2 linked regions of the Synechococcus elongatus PCC 6301 genome follow. The protein of the gene in region 1 interacts with the protein of each later gene in a pairwise test. Links are inferred from orthologs where the notes say so. Each region holds a gene or a part of one and is shown in the gene's direction. Other genes may lie near its edges. The genes, in order: ftsZ and SYC_RS10815.

Region 1 (3,100 bases):
CTCTGCAAGCGGTTCAAATTCAGCGCCGTCTCCTGCCAGCCAGCCTAATCATCACCGTCCAAGAAATTACCGCTACTGCCCAGGCTTCGCGGGTGGTCGTCGAACCCAATCAGCCGCCACAGGAGCGCTGGGGCATTCTCGATCGCCAAGGCGTTTGGCATCCGCTCAGCGCCTACGAACGGCTGGGGGCAACCCTGCCCACCACCACCCTCAAAGTGCGTGGCTACCGCGAACCCTATCAACGGCTGTGGCCTGGGCTCTATTCTCTGTTGCGCACCAGCCCGGTTGGCATCCAAGGGCTCGATTGGCGCGATCCTGCCAACATCATTTTGGAAACCGAGCTTGGGCCGGTTTACTGTGGCCCCTACAATCCCGAGTTACTTCCCCAGCAAATTGCCATGCTCGATCGCCTGCGACAACTTCCAGATAAAACCAGTCGCTCTGCGATCGCCTACATCGATCTGCGCCAACCTTCAACACCCCGCGTGCAAATGAAGCCTTCAGCCCCACCGCGATCGCTCCAAACCAACCCTCGCTAAGACAATCGAGTTTTTAGTTCCGCAATTAGTATTTTTGGATGAGCCGCAATCGCTCAAATTTTGCGACTTGGAACGGCATTTTGCGATCGCTAACCATTGGTTGTAGTTGCCTTTCCCGACAGAGTGCGTCAATAATTCTCTTGTTTTTAGTTTGCTGCCCTAAACTAGCGTTCAACCGAGCTTGTCCAAGCCCATGGTTGGCTGCTACTACTCACCCCCATGACCGACCCTATGCCGATCAACAATTCCTATGGCTTCAACCGTGACGGCTCTCTGTCGGGGTTCGATGCACTAGGGCAGCCAGAAGAACTAATCATCCCCAGCAGCGTTGCCCGCATCAAGGTAATTGGCGTTGGCGGTGGCGGCAGCAACGGGGTCAACCGCATGATTAGCAGCGATGTCAGCGGGGTTGAATTTTGGGCCCTCAACACTGATGCTCAAGCTTTGCTCCACTCTGCAGCCCCCAAGCGGATGCAGTTGGGACAGAAACTAACGCGAGGGCTAGGCGCAGGTGGCAACCCTGCGATCGGCATGAAAGCCGCTGAAGAATCGCGGGAAGAACTAATCGCCGCCTTGGAAGGGGCTGACCTCGTCTTTATCACGGCGGGGATGGGCGGTGGAACCGGCACTGGAGCTGCCCCGATCGTGGCAGAAGTCGCCAAAGAAGTGGGTGCGCTGACGGTTGGGATTGTCACCAAACCCTTCACCTTCGAAGGGCGTCGCCGAATGAAGCAGGCGGAAGAAGGAACAGCCGCACTGCAAAGCTCAGTCGACACTTTGATCACTATTCCTAATGACCGCCTACTCCACGCCATATCTGAGCAGACGCCGATTCAAGAAGCTTTCCGGGTCGCCGACGATATTCTCCGGCAGGGTGTGCAAGGGATTTCTGACATCATCACGATCCCAGGTCTGGTCAACGTCGACTTTGCCGACGTTCGCGCCGTCATGGCCGATGCTGGATCAGCCCTGATGGGCATCGGTAGCGGCTCTGGCAAGTCCCGCGCTCGGGAAGCCGCTCATGCAGCCATTAGCTCACCGCTGCTGGAGTCTTCGATCGAAGGGGCGCGCGGCGTTGTCTTCAACATCACAGGCGGCCGCGATATGACCCTGCATGAGGTCAACGCAGCAGCGGATGCGATTTACGAAGTCGTCGATCCTGAAGCCAATATCATTTTCGGCGCCGTGATTGACGATCGATTGGAAGGAGAGCTGCGGATCACCGTGATCGCCACGGGCTTCAGCACCGATCGCCCCAACCTCAACACGATTTCCACCAGCACGTCCCAGCCGACCAGCCAACCCAGCGTGAGTCCCAACCCAGCTAGTGCCCCACCGGCGAGCGGCGGCGGCCTCGACATTCCGGCCTTCCTACAACGGAAAATTCAAAACCGACCCTAGTGGCTGTTCCGATCGCCCTGACCATTGCCGGATCTGATAGCGGCGGTGGAGCTGGCATTCAAGCCGATCTACGGACTTTTGCCTTCCATCAAGTGCACGGCACCTGTGCGATTACCTGTGTGACGGCCCAGAACACGCTAGGCGTGACTCGAGTCGATGCGATCGCACCGGCAGGTGTGGCGGCGCAGCTCGATGCGGTGCTTTCTGATTTGCCGCCCCAAGCCTTGAAAACCGGCATGCTGCTCAATGCCGAAATTATGGAAGTGGTTGCTGGGACAATCGCACCACTCTTCATTCCTCGGATCATCGATCCCGTCATGGTGTCGCGCACGGGTGCAGTGCTGATCGATCAGGCTGCGATCGCTGTCCTCCGCGATCACCTCTTGCCGCTGGCAACCGTCTTGACCCCTAATCGCTACGAAGCTCAGCTACTAGCCGGGATGGACATCCAAGACGCTGCTGATCTCGATCGCGCCGCACGGATCATCCGAGACCTTGGACCGCAAGCCGTGCTGATCAAAGGTGGAGCAGCGACCGGCGACTGGCACGGCGTCGATTGGTGGTGGGATGGCCAACGATCCCACATCCTAAAGACGGAAGCGATCGCCACACCCCATACCCACGGCAGTGGCTGCACTTTAGCCGCCGCGATCGCCGCCAATGCTGCGCTGGGGCTTGAGATTCTAGCAGCTGCCCAAGCCGCAAAACACTACGTCACCAAAGCACTCCGCCACAGCCTCGCGATCGGTCAAGGACAAGGCCCGCTTGGGCATTTTTATCCTTTGTTCTGATTGAGGCGGTTCAATTCTTCTCGCAGTTGACTGACTTGCTGACGCAGACTTTCCAGATCGTCAGCAGCAGAAGCTGGATTGTTAGATGGCGCACTGTCGGCAGGCGTTGAGGCCGCGCTCGAACTGGCCTCGGGTTCGACTTCCTCAACCGTGATCTGAATGGGCTGAGGGATAGGCGGGGGCGATCCAGCGGGACCATTGACAGAGCCTTGCGCTTGTCTCACCAAGTCTTCAACCGCATGCTTGGCTTCTTCCGTGGTCATTTCACCCCGAGCGACCAAGTCATCGACTAATTTTTGGACGCGATCGCTCAGATCCGAGAGATTTTCGCTTTTCGCCAACTCGGGCACATAGGAAGCCAGCCCGATG
Region 2 (3,294 bases), 310 kb from region 1 along the record:
CTACCGGAGCTGATTCAAGCGATGCTCAGATTATTTGCCCAAGCGCCGAATGATGTGCGCTGGGGTCTGATGGAACAACAAGGTCGCGAATTACAACTCTTTTGGCAAGCGATCGCGGCCCGCTAGCTGCTAAAAACTAGCCGCCCTTGCCAATATCCCGTAAAGTTTTTGAAGCGCTGCTGCACTTGTTACAGAACCCTAGCGAGCACTTGTCCTGGTTCCACTTGAGGATCGATTCCCCCGAGTAATGGCTTCCGAGAACTACCTCAACCATCCCACCTTCGGATTGCTCTACCAAATCTGCAGCTTTGGGGACAGCAAAGAACTCTTCGCCACTCTTTATGCTCAGCGCCTCTTTTTTCTCGTAGCCTTTGATGCTCGGGGAACCCGCTTTGAGCCAATCGGTCGTAATGAAGCGCGGATGTTGGTCGACAACCGTCTGCGCCAGCTGCGCCGAGATGCCAGTCTGCAGGAATACAACCAGCTGCAGCAAGTCTTCAAACAAACCTTTCTGTAGCCAGCTAGGGAGTCAGAGGCAGGCATGGCCCAAATTGCCGAGCGGTTGGCCAGTCTCCGATCGCAACTGCCTCCCAGCGTTCAGCTGATTGCTGTCAGCAAGAACCATCCCGCTGCTGCCATCCGAGAAGCCTATGCAGCAGGTCAGCGGCACTTTGGCGAAAATCGGGTCCAAGAAGCGATCGCTAAGCAAGCGGAACTGACGGATCTGCCCGATTTGACTTGGCATCTGCTGGGAAAACTGCAGAGCAATAAAGCCCGGAAAGCTGTCGAGCATTTCGACTGGATTCATTCAGTTGATAGCTGGGCCTTGGCTGAACGACTCGATCGCATTGCGGGAGAGTTGGGGCGATCGCCCAAGCTTTGCCTCCAGGTGAAGCTCCTGCCTGACCCCAACAAAGCGGGCTGGGACCCTGCTGATTTGCGGGCTGAGTTACCGCAGCTCAGTCAACTCCAACAGGTACAAATCCGCGGCTTGATGGTGATTGCGCCCCTCGGACTCACCGCCGCTGAGACTCAGGCTCTGTTTGCGCAGGCTCGCACCTTCGCCGCCGAGTTGCAGCAGCAGGCTCCGCAGCTACGGCTCACGGAACTCTCGATGGGCATGTCGAGTGACTGGCCTTTGGCTGTGGCGGAAGGGGCAACTTGGATTCGAGTCGGAACCCAGTTATTTGGGCCGCGATCGCTGTAATCTTGGCCATAGTTAACAAACCTTTACGTCTTAGAACTGGCCTGGCAATTGCCATTTCAGGTGCTTTAAGTGGCTTTCCTTAAAAAAAGCTGAGATTTGTTCGGTAAAACCAGTCGAAATCTTGCCGTTTGTGCTATTACTACTGCGTCTCCATCGACCTAAGCAGTGCCCTGCGCTCTCGCTAGTGGTCAGCGGAAAAGTGTGGTGTCGTTGCCCTTGGAGGAACTGATCGTGTCTTTTGTGAACCGGATCCGCGATATCGTCGGTCTCAATGAGTCGCTGGACTACGACGAAGAGTACGAAACCTACGATGTGGCAGCGGACTCTTACAACGGTTATAACGACGCTGCCGAAACCAGTTCCCGCCGGAGACAGCGCAACCATACGCCGACTGCCAGTATTGAACCGGTTAGTACGGCCAGCAATGTGATTGGCTTGCCCGGTCTGAGCAGCAGCTCAGAAGTGGTGGTAATGGAACCCCGCTCTTTCGAAGAAATGCCCCAGGCCATTCAGGCTTTGCGCGAGCGCAAGACGATCGTGCTGAACCTGACGATGATGGAGCCTGACCAAGCACAGCGCGCCGTCGATTTTGTCGCCGGTGGCACCTTTGCCATTGATGGCCACCAAGAGCGCGTCGGCGAAAGCATTTTTCTGTTCACCCCGAGCTGCGTTCATGTCACCACCCAAGGTGGCGAGCAGTATCTGAACGAGTCCCCTGCCCAGCCGGTGCAGACTACGACTAGCTTTGGCCGGACTGCGACTCCGACCCCGGCTTGGGGCACCGATAGCCGCTACGCTGCTCAATAGCCTGCTAGGCGCTCTGTTCTAACCCTCACTAGACGGCACCACATCTGTTTGCCTGTCGAGTTCGATCCCTGCGATCGCGCTTGGCAGGCATTCGTTGCTCTAGGATCAAGCATGGTTTTTTGAGTCGGAAACGGCATGATCAGCAGCTTGGGCATCATTGGCGGTGGCGTGATGGGAGAAGCCTTGCTCGCCCGACTGTTGGCCCAAGGACAGGTGGCCGCGACGGCCGTTACTGTCAGTGAACCCTTTGCTGCTCGGTGTGAGTTCCTGAACGATCGCTACGGCGTTCGTTGCGTTGATGACAATGCTGAAGCTGCTCAGGCTGATTGGGTTTTGCTGGCGATCAAACCTCAGGTCTTTGATCCGGCAGTGGCAGGCCTAGCAAATTTGCGCAGCGATCGTTTGATCCTGTCGATCTTGGCAGGAGTACCTTTGGCCAAGCTGGAGGCTGCTTTTCCGCATGAAGCGGTGATTCGGGCCATGCCGAACACGCCGGCGACGGTGGGTGCTGGGGTAACGGCGATCGCAGCTGGACAGCAGGTAACGGCGGATCAGCTCAGCCAAGCACAGGAATTTTTTGCGGCAGTCGGTCGCGTTGTCACCGTACCGGAATCGCAATTGGATGCCGTGACAGGACTGTCTGGTTCCGGCCCCGGCTATGTCGCTCTGATTGTTGAAGCCCTCAGTGATGGCGGTGTCGCTGCTGGTCTGCCCCGCGCGATCGCGACTGAACTGGCGATTCAAACGGTGCGGGGAACGGCGGAATTGCTCCAAGAAACCGGCTGGCATCCGGGCGAACTCAAAGATCGCGTCTGTAGCCCCGGCGGTACCACAATTGCGGGGGTAGCGACCCTTGAACAAAATGGACTGCGATCTGCCCTGATCGAAGCGGTCAAAGCAGCAGCGCTGCGATCGCAACAATTGGGCTAGGTGCCTGCCTTAACGATTGGTTGATAGCCGTTGTCCAATGCGGGGTTCTTCACCCCGCCGTAGGCGATCGAGGTTGCTCCGGTGCCGGTAGATCACGTAAATCCCAGAAGCGATACCCAGAATCTTGTTTGGTAGGGGTTCCGGCAAGATCAGCATCAAGACGATGACAGTAATGGCCCCGGCGATCGAGCCAAGCGAGACAATCCGAAATAGGGCTAGGAGCAGGAGGAAAGCGCCGAATCCTGACAGCCCAACCACGGGCGATAAGGCGAGGAGTACGCCTAAGCTAGTGGCAACAGATTTGCCACCCCGAAAACTGAGCCAAACCGGCAGGCTGTGACCGACGACAG

Evidence for each region.
Region 2: the proteins of ftsZ (region 1) and SYC_RS10815 interact in binary tests that used the Bacillus subtilis proteins (3 or more experiments, as listed by UniProt). The link is inferred for Synechococcus elongatus PCC 6301 from one-to-one orthologs.

The regions. Positions count from the first base shown.
Region 1 is NC_006576.1:1,869,299-1,872,398, reverse strand. What follows is about bases 69-2,849. They hold ftsZ (cell division protein FtsZ), read left to right. Parts: upstream 69-758; coding sequence 759-1,940; downstream 1,941-2,849. Other genes in these bases: SYC_RS09170 (phasin family protein), read right to left, coding at 2,716-2,849; thiD (bifunctional hydroxymethylpyrimidine kinase/phosphomethylpyrimidine kinase), read left to right, coding at 1,940-2,731; SYC_RS09185 (cell division protein FtsQ/DivIB), read left to right, coding at 69-539. Outside these bases: more of SYC_RS09185, read left to right, coding at 1-68; more of SYC_RS09170, read right to left, coding at 2,850-3,100. UniProt on the Bacillus subtilis protein: Essential cell division protein that forms a contractile ring structure (Z ring) at the future cell division site. The regulation of the ring assembly controls the timing and the location of cell division.
Region 2 is NC_006576.1:2,178,321-2,181,614, forward strand. The notes cover bases 252-3,226. They hold SYC_RS10815 (cell division protein SepF), read left to right. Parts: upstream 252-1,438; coding sequence 1,439-2,014; downstream 2,015-3,226. Other genes in these bases: pipX (transcriptional coactivator PipX), read left to right, coding at 252-517; SYC_RS10810 (YggS family pyridoxal phosphate-dependent enzyme), read left to right, coding at 542-1,207; proC (pyrroline-5-carboxylate reductase), read left to right, coding at 2,150-2,944; plsY (glycerol-3-phosphate 1-O-acyltransferase PlsY), read right to left, coding at 2,954-3,226. In the rest of the region: crtL (lycopene beta cyclase), read left to right, coding at 1-126; more of pipX, read left to right, coding at 248-251; more of plsY, read right to left, coding at 3,227-3,294. UniProt on the Bacillus subtilis protein: Cell division protein that is part of the divisome complex and is recruited early to the Z-ring. Probably stimulates Z-ring formation, perhaps through the cross-linking of FtsZ protofilaments. Its function overlaps with FtsA.